One region of the Cedecea sp. genome, then DNA from elsewhere that is predicted to be linked to it. Evidence: predicted binding sites of a transcription regulator. Region 1 holds the regulator's gene; each other region holds the start of a gene.
What was found. The regulator PurR, encoded in region 1, represses purine synthesis genes. The targets are predictions, from matches to a motif close to CANGCAAACGTTTGCNTG.
Positions count from the first base shown of each region.

Region 2: VGM55_RS01270 (amino acid aminotransferase) is a predicted target of PurR. The motif match lies at 1,888-1,905, and genes of this name have one in related genera.
Region 3: purT (formate-dependent phosphoribosylglycinamide formyltransferase) is a predicted target of PurR. The motif match lies at 3,814-3,831, and genes of this name have one in related genera.

Region 1 covers NZ_DASYBS010000165.1:60,146-66,179, forward strand. The annotation lists gene sodB (superoxide dismutase [Fe]) at 26-607, shown strand; gene VGM55_RS25905 (YnhF family membrane protein) at 776-865, opposite strand; gene purR (HTH-type transcriptional repressor PurR) at 1,158-2,183, shown strand; gene punR (DNA-binding transcriptional activator PunR) at 2,180-3,118, opposite strand; gene punC (purine nucleoside transporter PunC) at 3,234-4,436, shown strand; gene cfa (cyclopropane fatty acyl phospholipid synthase) at 4,728-5,876, shown strand.
Region 2 covers NZ_DASYBS010000009.1:86,938-92,971, reverse strand. The annotation lists gene asnS (asparagine--tRNA ligase) at 1-63, shown strand, start outside; gene VGM55_RS01275 (porin) at 659-1,780, shown strand; gene VGM55_RS01270 (amino acid aminotransferase) at 1,966-3,156, shown strand; gene VGM55_RS01265 (MBL fold metallo-hydrolase) at 3,224-3,871, opposite strand; gene VGM55_RS01260 (YcbK family protein) at 3,911-4,459, opposite strand; gene ldtD (L,D-transpeptidase) at 4,643-6,034, opposite strand, start outside.
Region 3 covers NZ_DASYBS010000042.1:125,906-131,939, forward strand. The annotation lists gene edd (phosphogluconate dehydratase) at 12-1,823, shown strand; gene kdgA (bifunctional 4-hydroxy-2-oxoglutarate aldolase/2-dehydro-3-deoxy-phosphogluconate aldolase) at 1,883-2,524, shown strand; gene purT (formate-dependent phosphoribosylglycinamide formyltransferase) at 2,593-3,771, opposite strand; gene VGM55_RS07225 (YebG family protein) at 3,909-4,259, shown strand; gene VGM55_RS07230 (tellurite resistance TerB family protein) at 4,378-5,055, shown strand; gene ptrB (oligopeptidase B) at 5,180-6,034, shown strand, end outside.

The DNA.
Region 1 (6,034 bases):
AATCAAAATAACAAGGAGTGAAGCAATGTCGTTCGAACTACCCGCCCTGCCCTATGCAAAAGACGCTTTGGCACCGCACATCTCAGCCGAAACCCTCGAATACCACTACGGTAAACACCATCAAACCTACGTCACTAACCTGAATAACCTTGTAAAAGGCAGTCCGTTTGAAGGGAAGACGCTGGAGGAGATCGTTAAGCACGCTGACGGTGGGATTTTCAATAACGCCGCACAGGTCTGGAACCATACGTTCTACTGGCACTGCCTGGCGCCAAACGCAGGAGGAGAGCCAGCCGGGGAAGTGCTGGCAGCCATTACTAACGCCTTTGGCAGCGTAGAAGCATTTAAAAAACAGTTCACCGAAGCCGCCATCAAAAACTTCGGTTCCGGCTGGACCTGGCTTGTCAAAAACAGCGACGGCAGCCTGGCAATAGTTTCCACCTCAAACGCCGGAACCCCGCTCACTACCGATGCAAAACCGCTGCTGACCGTAGATGTCTGGGAACACGCTTACTATATTGATTACCGTAATGCGCGCCCGACATATCTGGACCACTTCTGGGCGCTGGTTAACTGGACATTTGTTGCGCAAAACCTGGCGGGCTGATTTGCAGCCGCTTTTCATCAGAGAATGGAAGGATTACCTGAGGTTTTTTGGAAATAAACGGGGAAAATCAATTCATTGATTTTCGACTGATAACCACAAAGAGGGAAAAGCCATACTTTTCCCTCTTTGTCTACGGCCTAAGGGCCGCTATTAGCGGCCCTTATTAAATCAGTGCAGTACGGCGGTCAGCGCACCGGCAACAATCAGGCCCAGTACGATAACCGTGGTCACCATGGAAAACTTCAGATCGGTACTCATCGTAAGCTCCTTTTATTTCCCTACAAAGTGTAAGCAGGATGATTTTCCCACAATTGGCGAGAAAAATCCTGCTGGTTTTGCACAGATCTCGGTTTTCCCTCTTCCACTTTGCCCCGGGATAAGCCAAAATCCTTCGCTAATTTACCGCGTATCGCCCGGCAACGCCCTCCTCCCGCTGTATGTCGCATTCCCGACAGGCCTGCAACCAACGTGTTGCCCCAGGAGTTAGCGAAGGCAAACGTTTAACATATGAGTTATCAGGAGTTTACGATATGGTCTGGAGTGACATCTAATGGCAACAATTAAGGACGTAGCGAAGCGCGCAAACGTTTCCACTACCACTGTGTCACATGTCATTAACAAGACCCGTTTTGTGGCGGAAGAGACGCGCAACGCCGTCTGGGCAGCAATTAAAGAGCTGCACTACTCACCGAGTGCCGTTGCACGCAGCCTGAAGGTCAACCACACCAAATCCATCGGTCTGCTTGCTACCTCAAGCGAAGCCCCCTATTTTGCTGAAATTATCGAATCGGTCGAGAACAGCTGTTTCGCGAAAGGCTACACCTTGATCCTTGGCAATGCGCACAACAACTTTGAGAAACAGCGCGCCTACCTGTCGATGATGGCGCAAAAGCGCGTTGATGGCTTGCTGGTGATGTGCTCCGAGTACCCGGAAAGCCTGCTCTCTACGCTGGAAGAGTACCGTCATATTCCCATGGTGGTGATGGACTGGGGCGAAGCCCGCGCCGACTTTACCGACTCCGTTGTCGACAATGCTTTTCACGGCGGTTATCTCGCAGGCCGTTACCTGATTGAACGCGGCCATCGCGACATCGGTGCGATCCCGGGTCAGCTGGAACGTAATACCGGCGGCGGTCGCCATGCAGGCTTCCTGAAGGCGCTTGATGAAGCCAATATTAAAGTACCGGATAATTGGGTAGTTCAGGGCGACTTCGAGCCAGAGTCCGGCTACCGGGCCATGCAGCAATTACTCAACCAGCCACATCGCCCTACAGCGGTATTCTGCGGTGGCGATATCATGGCGATGGGCGCGATCTGCGCAGCGGATGAGATGGGGCTGCGCGTGCCGCAGGATATCTCTATCATCGGCTATGATAATGTGCGCAACGCCCGCTATTTCTCTCCGGCGTTGACCACTATCCACCAGCCAAAAGAACGTCTGGGCGAAACGGCCTTTAATATGCTGCTCGACCGTATAATCAACAAACGTGAAGAGTCGCAGACGATTGAAGTCCATCCGCGCCTCATCGAACGCCGCTCGGTAGCCGACGGCCCGTTCCGCGATTACCGCCGCTAAGTCTTGTCAGGAGCCGGGAATGTGTTGCCTGGCTCCTGAAGCCACTCCTGATTCATCGTCTCACTGTCCCCCAGGTATTCCAGCAGCCAGCTTAACGCAGGCGATGCGTCATCCTGCCTCCACGTCAGGCAGCAAGCTGCATCCGGGAACGGATTTTCCAGCGTCAGCTCCTGCCACTCTCCGCCGTCCAGCCACGGCTTAGCGATGTGCGTAGGCACCATGCCAATGCACAGGCCTGCGCTAAGGCAGTCCGCCCCTGAAGCCCAGTCCGGCACCACCACGCGGCGCTGGTTATCAAGAAGCCAGGTGATACGCTTGGGCAGCGAACGCGATGTATCCTCCAGAACCAAAGATGGCCAGGCCCTGAGCATATCGTCCGGAATAACACCCTCATGTTGCGCGAGCGGATGATCGGTCGAAACGACACAGCGCCAGCTAAGCGCCCCCATATCCCGAAACGCATAACGTCCTCCCACGGGGATAGCCTGCGTCGCCCCTATCGCCGCCTCTACTCGTCCGTCAGCCAGTGCGTCCCACACGCCGTTGAAGACCTCCTGAAATACCCGTAGCTCGATATCCGGAAAGTGGCGATAAAAATCCAGCACCAGCTGGCGGGTACGCTCTGGCTTCACAATATTGTCTACCGCAATGGACAGGTGCCCGCGCCAGCCGTTTGCTATCTGCTGGCATTGCTGTCGGGTAGCCATCATTTTTTTGATAACAGAGCGACCCTCCTTCAAAAAAAAAGCCCCGGCTGCGGTGAGTTCAACATCACGGTGCCGCCGTTCGAAGAGCGGCACAGCTAACCACTCTTCGAGCTGGCGTACCGTATAGCTTATGGCAGAAGGCACGCGGTGTAGCTCCTGGGCGGCACCGCTGAAGCTTCCATTGCGGGCCACGGCATCCACAACTTCCAGAGAATATTCAGACCACATGTTTTTGCCTGCAAAAAATTTGAATGCAATGTGCAAATATTAGCGTTTCACAAGCGGTTTTGCACTCCGTAGACTCCTGCCCCGTTAACCTGCTATCAAAAATCAAGAGTGAAATATGCAACCATCAAAGGGATTTCTTATCTGGCTTGCGGGGCTGAGCGTGTTGGGCTTCCTCGCCACCGACATGTACCTGCCTGCCTTTGCCGCCATTCAGCAAGACCTGGGGACAAATGCGTCAGCGGTTAGCGCCAGCCTGAGCCTGTTTCTGGCAGGCTTCGCTTTTGCCCAGCTAATGTGGGGGCCGCTTTCCGATCGCTTCGGGCGTAAACCCGTTCTGCTGATTGGTCTTGCCATGTTTGCCGCAGGCTGCATAGGCATGCTTTGGGTAAAAGACGCCACAACCCTTCTGGTACTGCGTTTCATTCAGGCCGTCGGCGTTTGCTCTGCAGCGGTCAGCTGGCAGGCGCTGGTGACCGACTATTATCCTGCTAATCGTGCTGGCCGCATCTTCGCCACCATCATGCCGCTGGTTGGGCTGTCCCCGGCGCTGGCCCCGCTGCTGGGAAGCTGGCTGCTGAACCATTTTGAATGGCAAGCCATTTTTGCCGTACTGTTCGCTATCGCTTTGCTGCTGATGATCCCTACCCTACGTCTCAAGCCTCGCACCCAACACCACCAGCAAACCGAAGACAATAAAGTCAGCTTCTTCTCTTTATTACGCTCCCGCGTTTACGGCGGCAACGTGCTGATTTACGCCGCCTGCTCCGCCAGCTTCTTCGCCTGGCTCACCGGCTCGCCGTTTATCCTGAACGAAATGGGCTACAGCCCGGCGGCTATTGGCCTGAGCTATATGCCGCAGACCATTGCCTTCCTGATTGGTGGCTACGGCTGTCGCAGCGCGCTGCAAAAATGGCAGGGTAAACAGCTGCTGCTCTGGCTGTTGGCACTTTATGCCCTGAGCGTTGTGGCAACCTGGGGCGTGGCGATGAGCGGCTATGCTGACCTAACGTTGTTGTTGATCCCGTTCTGCGTCATGGCTGCGGCAAACGGCGCAATCTATCCTGTCGTTGTCGCCTCGGCCCTGCTGCCGTTCCCGCAGGCCACCGGGAAAGCCGCCGCGCTGCAAAACACCCTGCAGCTTGGGCTTTGCTTCCTGGCAAGCCTGATGGTCTCCTGGCTGGTCACCACCCCGCTTATCACCACCACCAGCGTGATGTTGTCCACTATCCTGCTTGCCGTTCTGGGTTATGCCCTACAGCACTCCGCCAGGCGTGAGATTAAAAGTAACAGCCGCAGCGAGTTTTCTCGCGCACAGTAACATGAATGATAATGTGAATATTATGTGATTAGCTTGCTAACAATATTCCATTGAACCATCAATAAAACAGGCTTATAGTTATTGCGGTTCTATTATAAGCCTCATCAATTTTTACGGGAGTCGGAGCGCTTCCGTTTTTCCATGGACGGCCTTTCAGTAAGGGAGAGTCACCCTTTCTCTGTTCTACGTCGGATATCAGGCACGCGGATTTTTCCGTGAGAGTTCTCACAAGCCGTGAATAGCGTCTACGCTGTTTTAAGGTTCTGATCACAACAAGGTGATGGAGAAGCTATGAGTTCATCGTGTATAGAAGAAGTGAGCGTACGAGATAACGAATGGTATCGTATCGCAAATGAAATGCTGGGTCGGGCAGGTATTACACTCAACGGTCCCAACCCTTTTGATATTCAGGTTAAAAACCCGGACTTTTTTAAACGCGTTCTTCAGGAAGGTTCCCTTGGCCTCGGCGAAAGCTATATGGACGGCTGGTGGGAATGCGAACGGCTGGATATCTTTTTTACTAAAGTACTGCGCGCCGGGCTGGAAAATCAGCTTCCCCACCACTTTAAGGACACCCTGCGCATCGCCGCGGCAAAACTGGTTAACCTGCAATCGAAGAAACGTGCCTGGATAGTCGGCAAAGAACACTACGATCTAGGAAACGATCTGTTCAGCCGGATGCTCGACAAGCACATGCAGTATTCCTGCGGTTACTGGAAAGAAGCCACCAATCTCAGTGAAGCCCAGGATGCCAAGCTCAAAATGATCTGCGAAAAACTGCAGCTGGCACCCGGTATGAAGCTGCTGGATATCGGTTGTGGCTGGGGCGGTCTTGCCGAGTATGCAGCACGCAACTACGGCGCTTCAGTCTTCGGCGTCACCATCTCTGCGGAACAACAAAAAATGGCGCAGGAGCGCTGCAAAGGACTGGATGTCACTATTCTTTTGCAGGACTACCGCGACCTGAACGAACAGTTTGACCGTATTGTCTCCGTAGGCATGTTTGAACACGTTGGTCCGAAAAATTATGCCACCTACTTCGAGGTTGCCGACCGTAATCTCAAACCGGACGGTATTTTCCTGCTGCACACCATCGGTTCAAAAAAGACCGATAACAACGTCGATCCGTGGATCAACAAGTACATCTTCCCTAACGGCTGCCTGCCGTCAGTGCGCCAGATTGCTGACGCCAGCGAACCGCATTTTGTAATGGAAGACTGGCACAACTTCGGTGCTGATTATGATAAAACGCTGATGGCGTGGCACGAGCGTTTCCTTGCCTGCTGGTCTGAAATCGCGGATAACTACCCGGAGCGCTTTAAAAGGATGTTTAGCTACTACCTTAACGCCTGTGCTGGTGCTTTCCGGGCACGCGATATTCAACTCTGGCAGGTGGTCTTCAGCCGCGGTATTGAGCACGGTCTGCGCGTTTCTCGTTAAAAATAACCCGGCATCCGCCGGGTTTTTTCATTTCCAATTGTCTCTCCTTGCGCACCAATGTGATTTACCTCACAGGTTTAAACCTGCCTGCGCGTGGCGGCTTGATCTGCTTAACAGATATCGTTTCCCGTCATAGAAACCGGTTTCATCAATCACAG
Region 2 (6,034 bases), on a different contig from region 1:
GGTGTGCAGAACGTACGCGATGTCATTCCGTTCCCACGTACGCCGCGTAACGCGAGTTTCTAAGTTTAAAAACGTCAAAGGCCAGCTGAAGCTGGCCTTTTTACGTTTCATTGCATACGGTATATTTTCTTCAACGAACCTTAAACAAACGTCAATTTCAACCCTCATTTGCCACTCGCCCGTTACGAACTGTTTCCTGCTCACAATTTTTAACAAAAGTTGCGCTTAAATTTGCTAGCGCGCCTGAATAGTGGTGGGCATAGCACATTTGTCTATTTTTCACACAGCCATCCAGACTTCTAAAAACAAGACAAAAAATGAACAATTGTGAACGAATGATGCTCAGAATTTAACCTTATGCGGATTAAACATAAGTAATTCATATATATATGCTAAGAAATGATGCATTGATGTTGCGTTGAGGATGAAATTTGAAATGGTTCACAAAGTTCCCGAAAATTAATATTTAGTTACACATATTTTCTTTTTGAAACTCAGTTTAGACATTTGTAGCACTTTCAGGCTAGCGAAACGGTTTCATGGATGGAAAGATGCCTGACAGATACAGAAAGACACCAAACTATCATCAATAGTTCCGTAAAGAATTATTGACGGCAGTGGCAGGTGTCCATAAAAACCACAATGAGGGTAATAAATAATGATGAAGCGCAATATTCTGGCAGTGGTAATCCCTGCTCTGCTGGTAGCCGGTGCAGCTAACGCTGCAGAAATCTACAACAAAAACGGCAACAAACTGGATCTGTACGGTAAAGTTGTTGGTGAGCGTGACTTCACCACCACCGGTGACAAAGGCAATACCGACGTCAACTACGGCCAGATCGGCTTTAAAGGCGAAACCCAGATCAATAACGATCTGACCGGCTATGGCCAGTGGGAATATCGTGCTCGTGCAAACGGCGGCGAAGGTAACCAGACTAACTCTACCCGTCTGGCATTCGCGGGTCTGAAAATTACTGATGGTGGTTCCATCGACTACGGCCGTAACTACGGTATCGTTTACGATGTTGAATCCTACACCGACATGGCGCCATCCTGGTCTGGCGAAACCTGGGGCGGTGGCTATGTAGACAACTACATGACCAGCCGTTCTAACGGCCTGCTGACCTACCGCAACAGCGGTTTCTTCGGTCTGGTTGACGGTCTGAACTTTGGTATTCAGTACCAGGGCAAAAACGATCGTGCTAACCCATCCCAGTCTAACGGCGACGGCGTAGGCTACTCTCTGGGCTATGACTTCGGCGCAGGCTTCTCTGCAATTGGTGCTTACAGCAACTCCAACCGCACCACCAAGCAGAAAGAAGACAACAACGGCAACAAAGCTGAAGCCTGGGCACTGGGTACCAAATACGACGCGAACAACATCTATCTGGCCGCGGTTTATGCTGAGACTCGCAACATGAGCCAGCTGAGCAACAACGTCTATAACAGCCCAGAAAAGGCTGACGACCCGAACTACTTCAGCGTAGCGAAGAAGACTCAGAACTTTGAAGTTATCGCTCAGTACCAGTTCGACTTCGGTCTGCGTCCATCCCTGGCATACGTTCAGTCCAAAGGCAAAAAACTGGCTAGCGTAGATGGCGGCAGTGCCGATCTGGCTAAATACATCGAAGCGGGTGCGACATACTACTTCAACAAAAACTTTAACGTTTATGCTGACTACCGCTTCAACCTGCTGAGCGACAGCGAAGCAGCTAAAACTGGCGGCGGCTGGGTTGGTTCTGACGACCAGGCAGCAGTTGGCGTGACCTATCAGTTCTAATTTCAGCAATTTGTTTGTCTGAAATGTTTAAAAACAGGGCTTCGGCCCTGTTTTTTTATGGCAAAAAAGTAGAATAAACCCGATGTTATCGCTAACCGTCTCTTTTTATCGCAAACGGTTGGCAATTCGTAAAACAGCAGTTAACCTGAAAGCGATTTCCCCCGATATCACTAATGGAACCCGTCATGTTTGAGAACATTACCGCTGCCCCTGCCGATCCTATTCTTGGTCTGGCCGACCTGTTTCGCGCCGACGACCGTCCAACCAAAATCAACCTCGGCATCGGGGTCTATAAGGACGAGACCGGTAAAACCCCTGTCCTGACCAGCGTGAAGAAAGCAGAGCTTTATCTGCTGGAAAATGAGACCACCAAAAACTATCTGGGTATTGATGGTATTCCTGAATTTGGCCGTTGCACGCAAGAGCTACTGTTCGGTAAAGACAATGCGCTTATCGCCGATAAACGTGCCCGTACGGCACAAACACCAGGCGGTACCGGTGCGCTGCGCGTGGCCGCTGACTTCCTGGCAAAAAATACATCAGCGAAACGCGTCTGGGTAAGCAACCCAAGCTGGCCTAACCACAAAAGCGTGTTTAACGCCGCCGGACTGGAAGTGAAAGAGTACGCCTACTACGATGCGGAAAATCACAGTCTGGACTTTGATGGTCTGGTGGCCAGCCTGCAGGCGGCCGAAGCCGGTGACGTAGTGCTGTTCCACGGCTGCTGCCATAACCCAACCGGCATCGATCCTACTGCCGAACAGTGGAAAACGCTGGCAGAGATGTCGCTGGCCAAAGGCTGGCTGCCGCTGTTTGACTTCGCCTATCAGGGCTTTGCCCGCGGGCTGGAAGAGGATGCCGAAGGCCTGCGTATTTTCGCGGCCGGCCATAAAGAACTGCTGGTGGCCAGCTCCTACTCCAAGAACTTCGGTTTGTACAATGAACGCGTAGGTGCTTTCACGCTGGTTGCCACCGATGCCGACACCGCCGATCGTTCATTCAGCCAGGTGAAATCGGTTATTCGCGCCAACTATTCCAACCCACCGGCACACGGTGCCTCCGTTGTTGCGACCATTCTGAGCAATGACGCGCTGCGTACCATGTGGGAACAAGAGCTGACCGATATGCGCCAGCGTATTCACCGCATGCGTCAGCTGTTTGTGAATACCCTGCAGGAGAAAGGTGCCAACCGCGACTTCAGCTTCATCATTAACCAGAACGGGATGTTCTCGTTCAGCGGCCTGACCAAAGATCAGGTGCTGCGCCTGCGCGAAGAGTTTGGTGTTTACGCCGTCGCCTCCGGCCGCGTTAACGTTGCGGGAATGACCCCGGATAACATGGCGCCGCTGTGCGAAGCCATCGTTGCCGTGCTGTAAAATTTACAGGCAGCAAAAAGTAAAAGAGCCGCGTAAGCGGCTCTTTTTATTTTACTGGAAAACGGCTTTACCAGACCGGCAGCTCATCCTGCAAGAATGGATTATGCAGGCGTTCGTAGCCTAAGGTAGACATCGGGCCGTGGCCAGGAATAAAGGTCACATCATCTCCCAGCGGCAGTAGCTTACGCTTGATCGAATCAATCAACGCCGCATGATCGCCACGAGGGAAATCGCTGCGCCCCACCCCGCCTTTAAAGATGACATCACCAGAAACCAGCAAACGAGAGGCCGCATCGAAGAAGACAATATGGCCAGGCGTATGCCCCGGACAATGCAACACCTGTAAAGTTACATTCCCTACGGAAACACCTTCCCCTTCGTTTAACCAGCGGTCCGGCGTCAAAGGCTCACACTCGTCGAGGCCAAACATCCGGCTTTGCTGTGGCAGTCCCTGCAGCCAGAACTCATCTTCTTTTTCCGGCCCCACAACGGGCACGCCGTAATGTGCCGCCAGCTCAGCCGCCGCGCCGACGTGATCGAGATGACCATGCGTCAACAGGATTTGGCTAATCTGCACGTTTTTCTGCGCCACTTCTTGCTTAATGCGCGCGGCATCGCCGCCAGGATCCACCAGCGCCGCCTGCTGCGTTTCCTCGCACCAAATAAGAGAACAGTTCTGGGCAAAAGCCGTGACCGGAATAATGTGATAGTTCATGCTGCTCCATTACCGACAACAAAGCCGGATTCCGTTGTTTTACCAGTGCCTTACCGGCCCGGTGTCAATATGCACAAAGTCGCTGCTGGGGTAGTATCCTACACCACATGCGCGCATAGATAATGCTGCTTTGCGAATATTGCTTAACGAAACGCCTTCAATATGGAAATCCATCGCCTGGCCTTTGGTGTGGTAGCTTTTTTTCGCCACGCCGCGGCTGTGAGCGCGAAGTTCATTATTGGTGTCGATGGAGCGGTAGCCGGAAATCAGCTGGACCGGTTTATTAGTCCCCAAAAGCCCTTGCAGGCGATAGAGTTGGTCGAACAGCGAAGGATCGATGGATTTAATCTTATTCGCCCGGTAGTCCCGGAAGAAGTGATTAAGTTTTGCTAATTCATCCTGAATATAGCCTCTGCCATCAAAAAACTCAGCTTTCAGTGACTCTCCAGTATGCAGGTTATTGAGAGTCAAAATACGCGGGCGTGGTGTCGAGAGGGTGGCAAACGACGGCAAAGGCATGAGAGCGGCACCGAAAGCCACGCCCCCCAAAGCCAGTAGCTTGCGGCGATTAGCGTCAAATTTGTCCATGATATCCAGGTCTACAGGTAATAAAATGATCGTTTAATATGCACTTTTGCGCACTGCCACGCACCATAACTGCCCGAATCCGGGTAGTCAAGGCACGATAAAACCCAGCAACGGCGGGCCCTGTAGAGGGCCCTGCTGCGTTTTACAATTTATACGACCACTAATTCATTAGAAATGTTGCGTTTAGCGGATTAATAACCCGGCTTTAACGAGGTTTTGTGCGCCAGATCGCGCGGTGAGATCATAATTGTAAATATCTGTACGAAACTCGGTACGCCCCTCTTTTCCGACAAACGCCGTCAGATAGTAGAGATTAACGGGAATGTTTTGGCGGATATTCACGTATTTGGTATTCCCCTCCTGCAACGTGCTGGAGATACGGGAATCATTCCATCCGGCATCCTGCAGCAGCATGTTCGCCAGTTCAGAGGCTTTATTCACGCGCACGCAGCCCGAACTCAGCGCCCTGGAATCCTTCTGGAACAGGGTATGGTTTGGCGTGTCGTGCAGATAGATAGCGTCGGAGCTCGGCATATTGAACTTGTAGCGACCAAGCGAATTTTGCGTGCCTGGCTTCTGCTGGAAGCGGAACGGCAGGTTGTTCTCGGTAATCGTCGACCAGTCAACGCGCCACGGGTCTATCGTCTCGGCGTTATTGCTCCAGCCGCGAATTACGCTATAGCCATGCTGTTCCAGGTAGCCTGGATTCTGGCGAACCTTAGGCAATATATCTTTTCGTGCAAGGGTCGGGGGCACGTTCCACGGCGGGTTAACCACGACATTATTCAGCGCGCTGCTCATCATCGGGGTTTTACGGTCAGGGCGCCCAACGATAACGCGTGACGCCAACGCCTCATTGCCGTTAAGGTAGTAAACCAGCGAGTAGTTAGGAATGTTCACCATAATGCCGGTATCAAGTTTATCCGGCAGCAGGCGTAAACGCTGGATGTTCAGCGCCACCAGCGCCGCGCGTTGCTGAGGCGTGACGTTTAGCCAGTCACGCGTCAGCTGGCCGATAGTCCCGTCCGCCCCCAGCCCTTGCCATTGCTGGAAACGTTTTACACCGTCAACAAGGTCACGACCATAGACGCCGCGAGCAGCGGCCTTCTGCTTTTTACCTGCAGGTGCAGGCATATCTTCAACGCTAATTGCCGACGGGCTTACCGTAACATCAGCAACGGTAGTCGTCGTGCCCGATGACTTATCCTGCAGCATACCGGTTCGCGCCAGTATTTCCCTCAGTGCCCCCGCATCATTACTCCACTGCCCCGGCCTAAGCGTTTCTTTGCCTGTCATTTGAGGCCACGGGCGTGTATCGGACAGCAGGTGAATGAGAGACTGATGCAGTTGGGCATATTGAGGGTGCTGTGGCGCCAGACTCGCAATAAAGTTGACCAGCGAGCCCTGGTCGACGGCGACCTGCCACTGGTTAATAACCGACAGCGGCGGCGTGTTTAGTTTGTAGGGCGTGCTGCCGTAGAGCCAGCGATTACCGTCAATCGGGATCCCGGAGACAAATTGCAGATAGCCCATCATGGCATCAGAAAGCACGACATCACGCGCCATACCGCTAAC
Region 3 (6,034 bases), on a different contig from region 1:
GAGGAATTTTTATGAATCCAAATTTGTTACGGGTAACATCGCGTATTATCGAACGCTCTCGCCCAACGCGTGAAGCCTATCTGGCACGTATTGAAAAGGCCAGGAGTAAGACCGTTCACCGCTCGGAGCTCGCCTGCGGTAATCTGGCGCATGGTTTTGCTGCCTGCCAGCCGGACGATAAGGCGGCGCTGAAAAGCATGTTGCGTAACAATATTGCGATCATCACGTCCTACAACGACATGCTGTCTGCCCATCAGCCGTATGAACATTACCCTGAACAGATTCGTAAAGCGCTGCACGCCGTGGGCGCGGTAGGGCAGGTTGCAGGCGGGGTACCTGCGATGTGTGACGGGGTAACCCAAGGGCAGGATGGTATGGAACTGTCGTTGCTGAGCCGCGAAATCATTGCCATGTCTACCGCTATTGGTCTATCTCATAACATGTTTGACGGCGCGCTCTACCTCGGCGTGTGCGACAAAATTGTTCCGGGGCTGACGATGGCCGCGCTGTCCTTTGGGCATCTACCGGCGGTCTTTGTGCCATCGGGCCCGATGGCCAGTGGTTTACCTAACAAAGAAAAAGTTCGCATTCGCCAGCTTTATGCTGAAGGTAAAGTAGACCGGCTCGCGCTGCTGGAAGCGGAAGCCGCTTCTTATCATGCGCCGGGAACCTGCACCTTTTACGGTACGGCGAATACTAACCAGATGGTTGTTGAGTTTATGGGTATGCAGCTGCCGGGATCTTCGTTTGTCCAGCCAGACGCTGAACTGCGCTATGCGCTGACGGATGCCGCGGCGCGTCAGGTGACCCGCTTGACCGGCAACGGAAACGAATGGATGCCGATAGGGAAAATGATTGACGAGAAAGTCGTGGTAAACGGCATCGTCGCGCTGCTGGCAACCGGGGGCTCCACTAACCACACCATGCACCTTGTCGCAATGGCTCGTGCCGCCGGGATCATCATTAACTGGGACGACTTCTCCGACATCTCCGAGATAGTGCCGCTGCTGGCGCGCTTATACCCGAACGGCCCGGCGGATATTAATCATTTCCAGGCGGCGGGTGGCGTACCGGTACTGATGCGTGAACTGCTGAAAGGCGGGCTGCTGCATGAAGACGTCAATACCGTTGCTGGTTTTGGCCTGCATCATTACACCATGGAACCGTGGCTGGATAACGGCCAGCTGGCATGGCGTCAAGGTGCCAGCCAGCCGCTGGATGGTGACGTGATTGCCACCATGGAAAAACCGTTCTCCCGCCACGGCGGAACGAAAGTGCTTAGCGGAAACCTGGGGCGTGCGGTGATGAAAACCTCTGCTGTTCCGGCTGAGAATCAGGTGATTGAAGCCCCTGCTGTTATCTTCGAAAGCCAGCACGACGTATTACCTGCCTTTGAAGCAGGTAAACTCGACCGCGACTGCGTGGTTGTGGTACGCCACCAGGGGCCAAAAGCCAACGGCATGCCAGAATTGCATAAACTTATGCCGCCGCTTGGAGTATTATTGGACCGCTGTTTCAAAATTGCTCTGGTGACAGATGGAAGACTATCCGGCGCCTCAGGTAAGGTGCCTTCTGCAATCCATGTTACCCCGGAAGCGTATGACGGCGGGCTGCTGGCGAAAGTGCAGGATGGCGACATTATTCGCGTCAACGGCCAGACCGGCGAGCTAACGTTGCTTGTCGATGAAGCCGTACTTGCGGCGCGCACTGCTTATCACCCGGATCTCAGCGCCGAGCGCACAGGAACCGGACGCGAGCTATTCGGCGCATTGCGCGAACAGCTTTCGGGCGCTGAACAAGGCGCAACCTGCATTAAATTTTAAGCCCGCGACGGGTATATGCCCCGCGGAAAACAGATTAAAAGTGGCTAAGAGGCACTCAGATGAAAAATTGGAAAACAACAGCAGAACAGATCCTGAAAACTGGCCCGGTCGTTCCGGTTATCGTCGTTAACAAGCTGGAACATGCGGTGCCGATGGCAAAAGCGCTGGTAGCCGGTGGCGTGCGCGTGCTCGAAGTAACGCTGCGTACCGCCTGTGCCATCGACGCGATTCGCGCGATTGCGAAAGAAGTGCCTGAAGCCATTATCGGTGCGGGTACAGTACTGAACCCACAGCAGCTGGCAGAAGTGACTGAAGCCGGCGCGCAGTTCGCTATCAGCCCGGGCTTGACCGAGCCGCTGCTGAAAGCCGCCACTGAAGGGAGCATCCCACTGATCCCGGGCATCAGCACCGTATCTGAACTGATGCTGGGCATGGACTACGGTCTGAAAGAGTTTAAATTCTTCCCGGCGGAAGCTAACGGCGGCACCAAAGCATTGCAGGCGATTGCTGGCCCGTTCTCTCAGGTGCGTTTCTGCCCAACCGGCGGTATCTCCCCGGCTAACTACCGTGACTACCTGGCGCTGAAAAGCGTGCTGTGCATCGGCGGCTCCTGGCTGGTACCGGCCGATGCGCTGGAAACCGGGGACTACGACCGCATCACTAAGCTTGCCCGTGAAGCCATTGAAGGCGCGAAGCTGTAAGGCATTCAAAAGCCCCGTCTGTTCACGGGGCTGAATGAGTGAATAGCCCTTAATCGAGGGCTATTTTTTTAGCCTTCGACTTTCACCTGCGCAGCAGACACGACGGCTCTTGCGACAGCGTCATCAACGTTGCTTCCCGTTGCCAGCGCCACACCCATGCGACGTTTACCCGCAATTTCCGGCTTGCCAAACAGGCGAACCTGTAAGCCGCCGCCTAGCGCACCGGCGACATTGTTGAACGTGACATTATCGCTTTGCAATTCAGGCAGGATCACCGCCGATGCGGCCGGGCCGTACTGGCGAATCTCACCGATTGGCAGGCCGAGGAAGGCGCGAACATGCAGGGCAAACTCAGAAAGATCCTGCGAAATCAACGTCACCATGCCGGTATCGTGTGGGCGAGGAGAGACTTCGCTGAAAATAACGTCATCGCCACAGACAAACAGCTCAACGCCAAACAGGCCATGCCCCCCCAGGGCGGTAACCACCTTCTCAGCAATCTCTTTTGATCTTGCCAGGGCGATGTCGCTCATCTGCTGAGGCTGCCAGGACTCACGGTAGTCACCCTCTTCCTGACGATGGCCGATTGGCGCACAGAAATGCACCCCATCTATGGCATTGATGGTCAGTAGGGTAATTTCAAAATCAAAATTGACCACGCCTTCAACAATAACCCGGCCTTTACCGGCACGCCCGCCAAGCTGCGCGTATTCCCACGCGTTTGGCAACTGGTCGGCGGTGCGAATAAAGCTCTGGCCTTTGCCGGATGAGCTCATCACCGGTTTGACGATACAAGGCAAGCCAATCTCCTGTACGGCCTGCTGGAAAGCCTCTTCACTATCCGCAAAGCGGTAGGCGGAGGTTGGCAGTTGAAGCTCTTCTGCCGCGAGTCGGCGGATCCCTTCGCGGTTCATCGTCAGCTTTGTTGCGCGCGCACACGGCACCACGCGTTGTCCCTGCGCTTCCAGCTCCAGCAGAGCGTCGGTAGCAATAGCTTCAATTTCAGGAACGATAAAATCAGGCATTTCGGCCGCAACCAGCGCTTTTAACGCCGCAGCGTCCAGCATGTTGATAACATGGCTGCGGTGTGCGACGTGCATCGCGGGCGCATTCGCGTAGCGGTCGACGGCGATAACTTCTACTCCGAGGCGCTGACACTCAATAGCCACTTCTTTACCCAATTCACCGGAACCCAGCAGCATGACTCGCGTAGCTGCCGGGCGCAGAGCTGTTCCCAACGTTGACATGTGATTTAGCCTTAACAGAGAAAAAAAGACCGCGGCAGTATAAACGAAAACGTTTGCGTTGGCAGCGGCTTTACGGCTTGTGTGATAAAATGAATGGCGATATACTGGATAAATAAACAGGTAAACGGAGCTGCAAAATGGCGGTCGAGATTAAATATGTTGTAGTGAGAGAGGGACAAGAAAAAATGGCCTTTGCCAGTAAAAAGGACGCTGACGCTTACGACAAAATGCTGGATCTGGCTGAAGTGCTTGGCGAATGGCTGCAGCAAAGCCCGCTAGCGCTTGATGAAGGGCAGAGCGATACCCTGGCGATGTGGATGGCTGAAAACAAGGATCTGCTGGCGGGCGTCCTGAAAAATGGCAAATTGCCGGCGCCGGAGTTGACCGAATCTGAGCCACAAACAGAGGCCCCTGTGGCTGAGCAAACGGCTGTGGCGGAAGACAACGTAAGCGAACATCCCGGGCGTAAACGTACTAAAGCGGCATAACCGCGCTGCCTGCGCCGGGCTACCGGCGCGATTCTTTTCCCATCTTTAGCGCCGTCCGACATTTCTTGACGTCCCGTGGCCTACTCTCGACGCGTTAAGCCAATAAAAGGTGGTCGTCATGAATAACTGGTTACAGCAGCTTCAGTCGTTACTGGGGCAATCTACCTCCTCCCCACAATCTTCGCAGCCGGCGGCCGGTACTGGCCCGGAAGGGCTTAGCAAACTTCTGGTGCCGGGAGCGCTGGGCGGATTAGCCGGGTTACTGCTGGCAAGCAAATCCTCGCGCAAACTGTTAACAAAATACGGCACCAGCGCCTTATTGGTTGGCGGCGGGGCCGTCGCCGGTAGTGTGCTTTGGAACAAATACAAAGACCGGGTTCGCCAGAGCCAGCCAGCCGCTTCGGGCTACGGTCAGCAACACTCGTCGGTAGATGTTCGTACCGAGCGATTGATTACCGCGCTGGTATTTGCCGCCAAAAGCGACGGTCATATTGATGCCAAAGAACGTCAGTTTATCGAACAGCAGTTGCGTGAAGTGGGCATCGAGGGCGAAGGTAAAGCGCTAATTGAGCGGGCGATCGATAGGCCCCTGGATCCTCAACTGCTTGCGCAGGATGTAAAAAATGAGGAAGAAGCGCTGGAGCTTTATTACCTAAGCTGTACCGCTATCGATATCGATCACTTCATGGAACGCAGCTACCTGAGCGCTCTTGGCGATGCGCTGAACATTCCACAGGATGTGAGAGTCGGCATCGAGCAGGATATTCAACAGCAAAAACAATCGCTCCCGGTTTAATCATCCTGTACCGCTACTATGCCGGGGATCTCCCGGCATTTTCTTTTTATCCTTCACGTTCCGCTTGCAAGCTTGGCTGAATTTGCCACCCTTACAGGGTGTTAAACGGAAAATGAAGAAAGTGATGCCGCCAAAAGCCAAAAAGATCCCCCACGCTATGACGCTTCATGGCGATACCCGCACGGACAACTACTACTGGCTGCGAGATGACGAACGCGCCGATCCTGACGTACTGGAATACCTTCACCAGGAAAATGACTACGGTAAAAGGATCATGGAGAGCCAACGTGCTTTGCAGGACCAACTGCTAAAAGAGATGATCGCCCGTATTCCGCCTCATGATGTTTCCGCGCCCTATGTTAAGAATGGCTTTCGCTACCGTCAGGTCTATGAGAAAGGCGATGAATACGCCGTTTACCAGCGGCAATCGGTCATTCAGGAGGAGTGGGACGCCTGGGAGGTTTTGCTGGATGCTAACAAACGTGCCGCCCACAGCGAGTTCTATACCATGGGCGGGTTATCTGTCTCGCCGGATAACGCCGTTATGGCGCTGGCGGAGGATTATCTCTCTCGCCGTCAGTTCGGTATTCGCCTGCGTAATTTAACCACCGGGAACTGGTATCCGGAGTTGCTGGATAATGTCTCAAGTAGTTTTGTTTGGGCAAATGACTCCGCAACGCTTTACTACGTTCGGAAACACCCTAAAACCCTGCTGCCTTATCAGGTCTGGCGCCATACGCTTGGCCACCCGGTTACGAGGGATCGGCTGGTATATGAGGAGAAAGATGACGCTTTCTATGTCAGCGTACATAAAACGACCTCACAGCATTTTATTGTTATCCATCTCGCCAGCGCGACCACCACTGAAGCTTTGCTGTTAGATGCGGAGCTTGCAGATGCCGAGCCACAGGTATTTGTGCCTCGGCGTAAAGATCATGAATACACGCTCGATCATTACCAGCACGGATTCTACATTCGC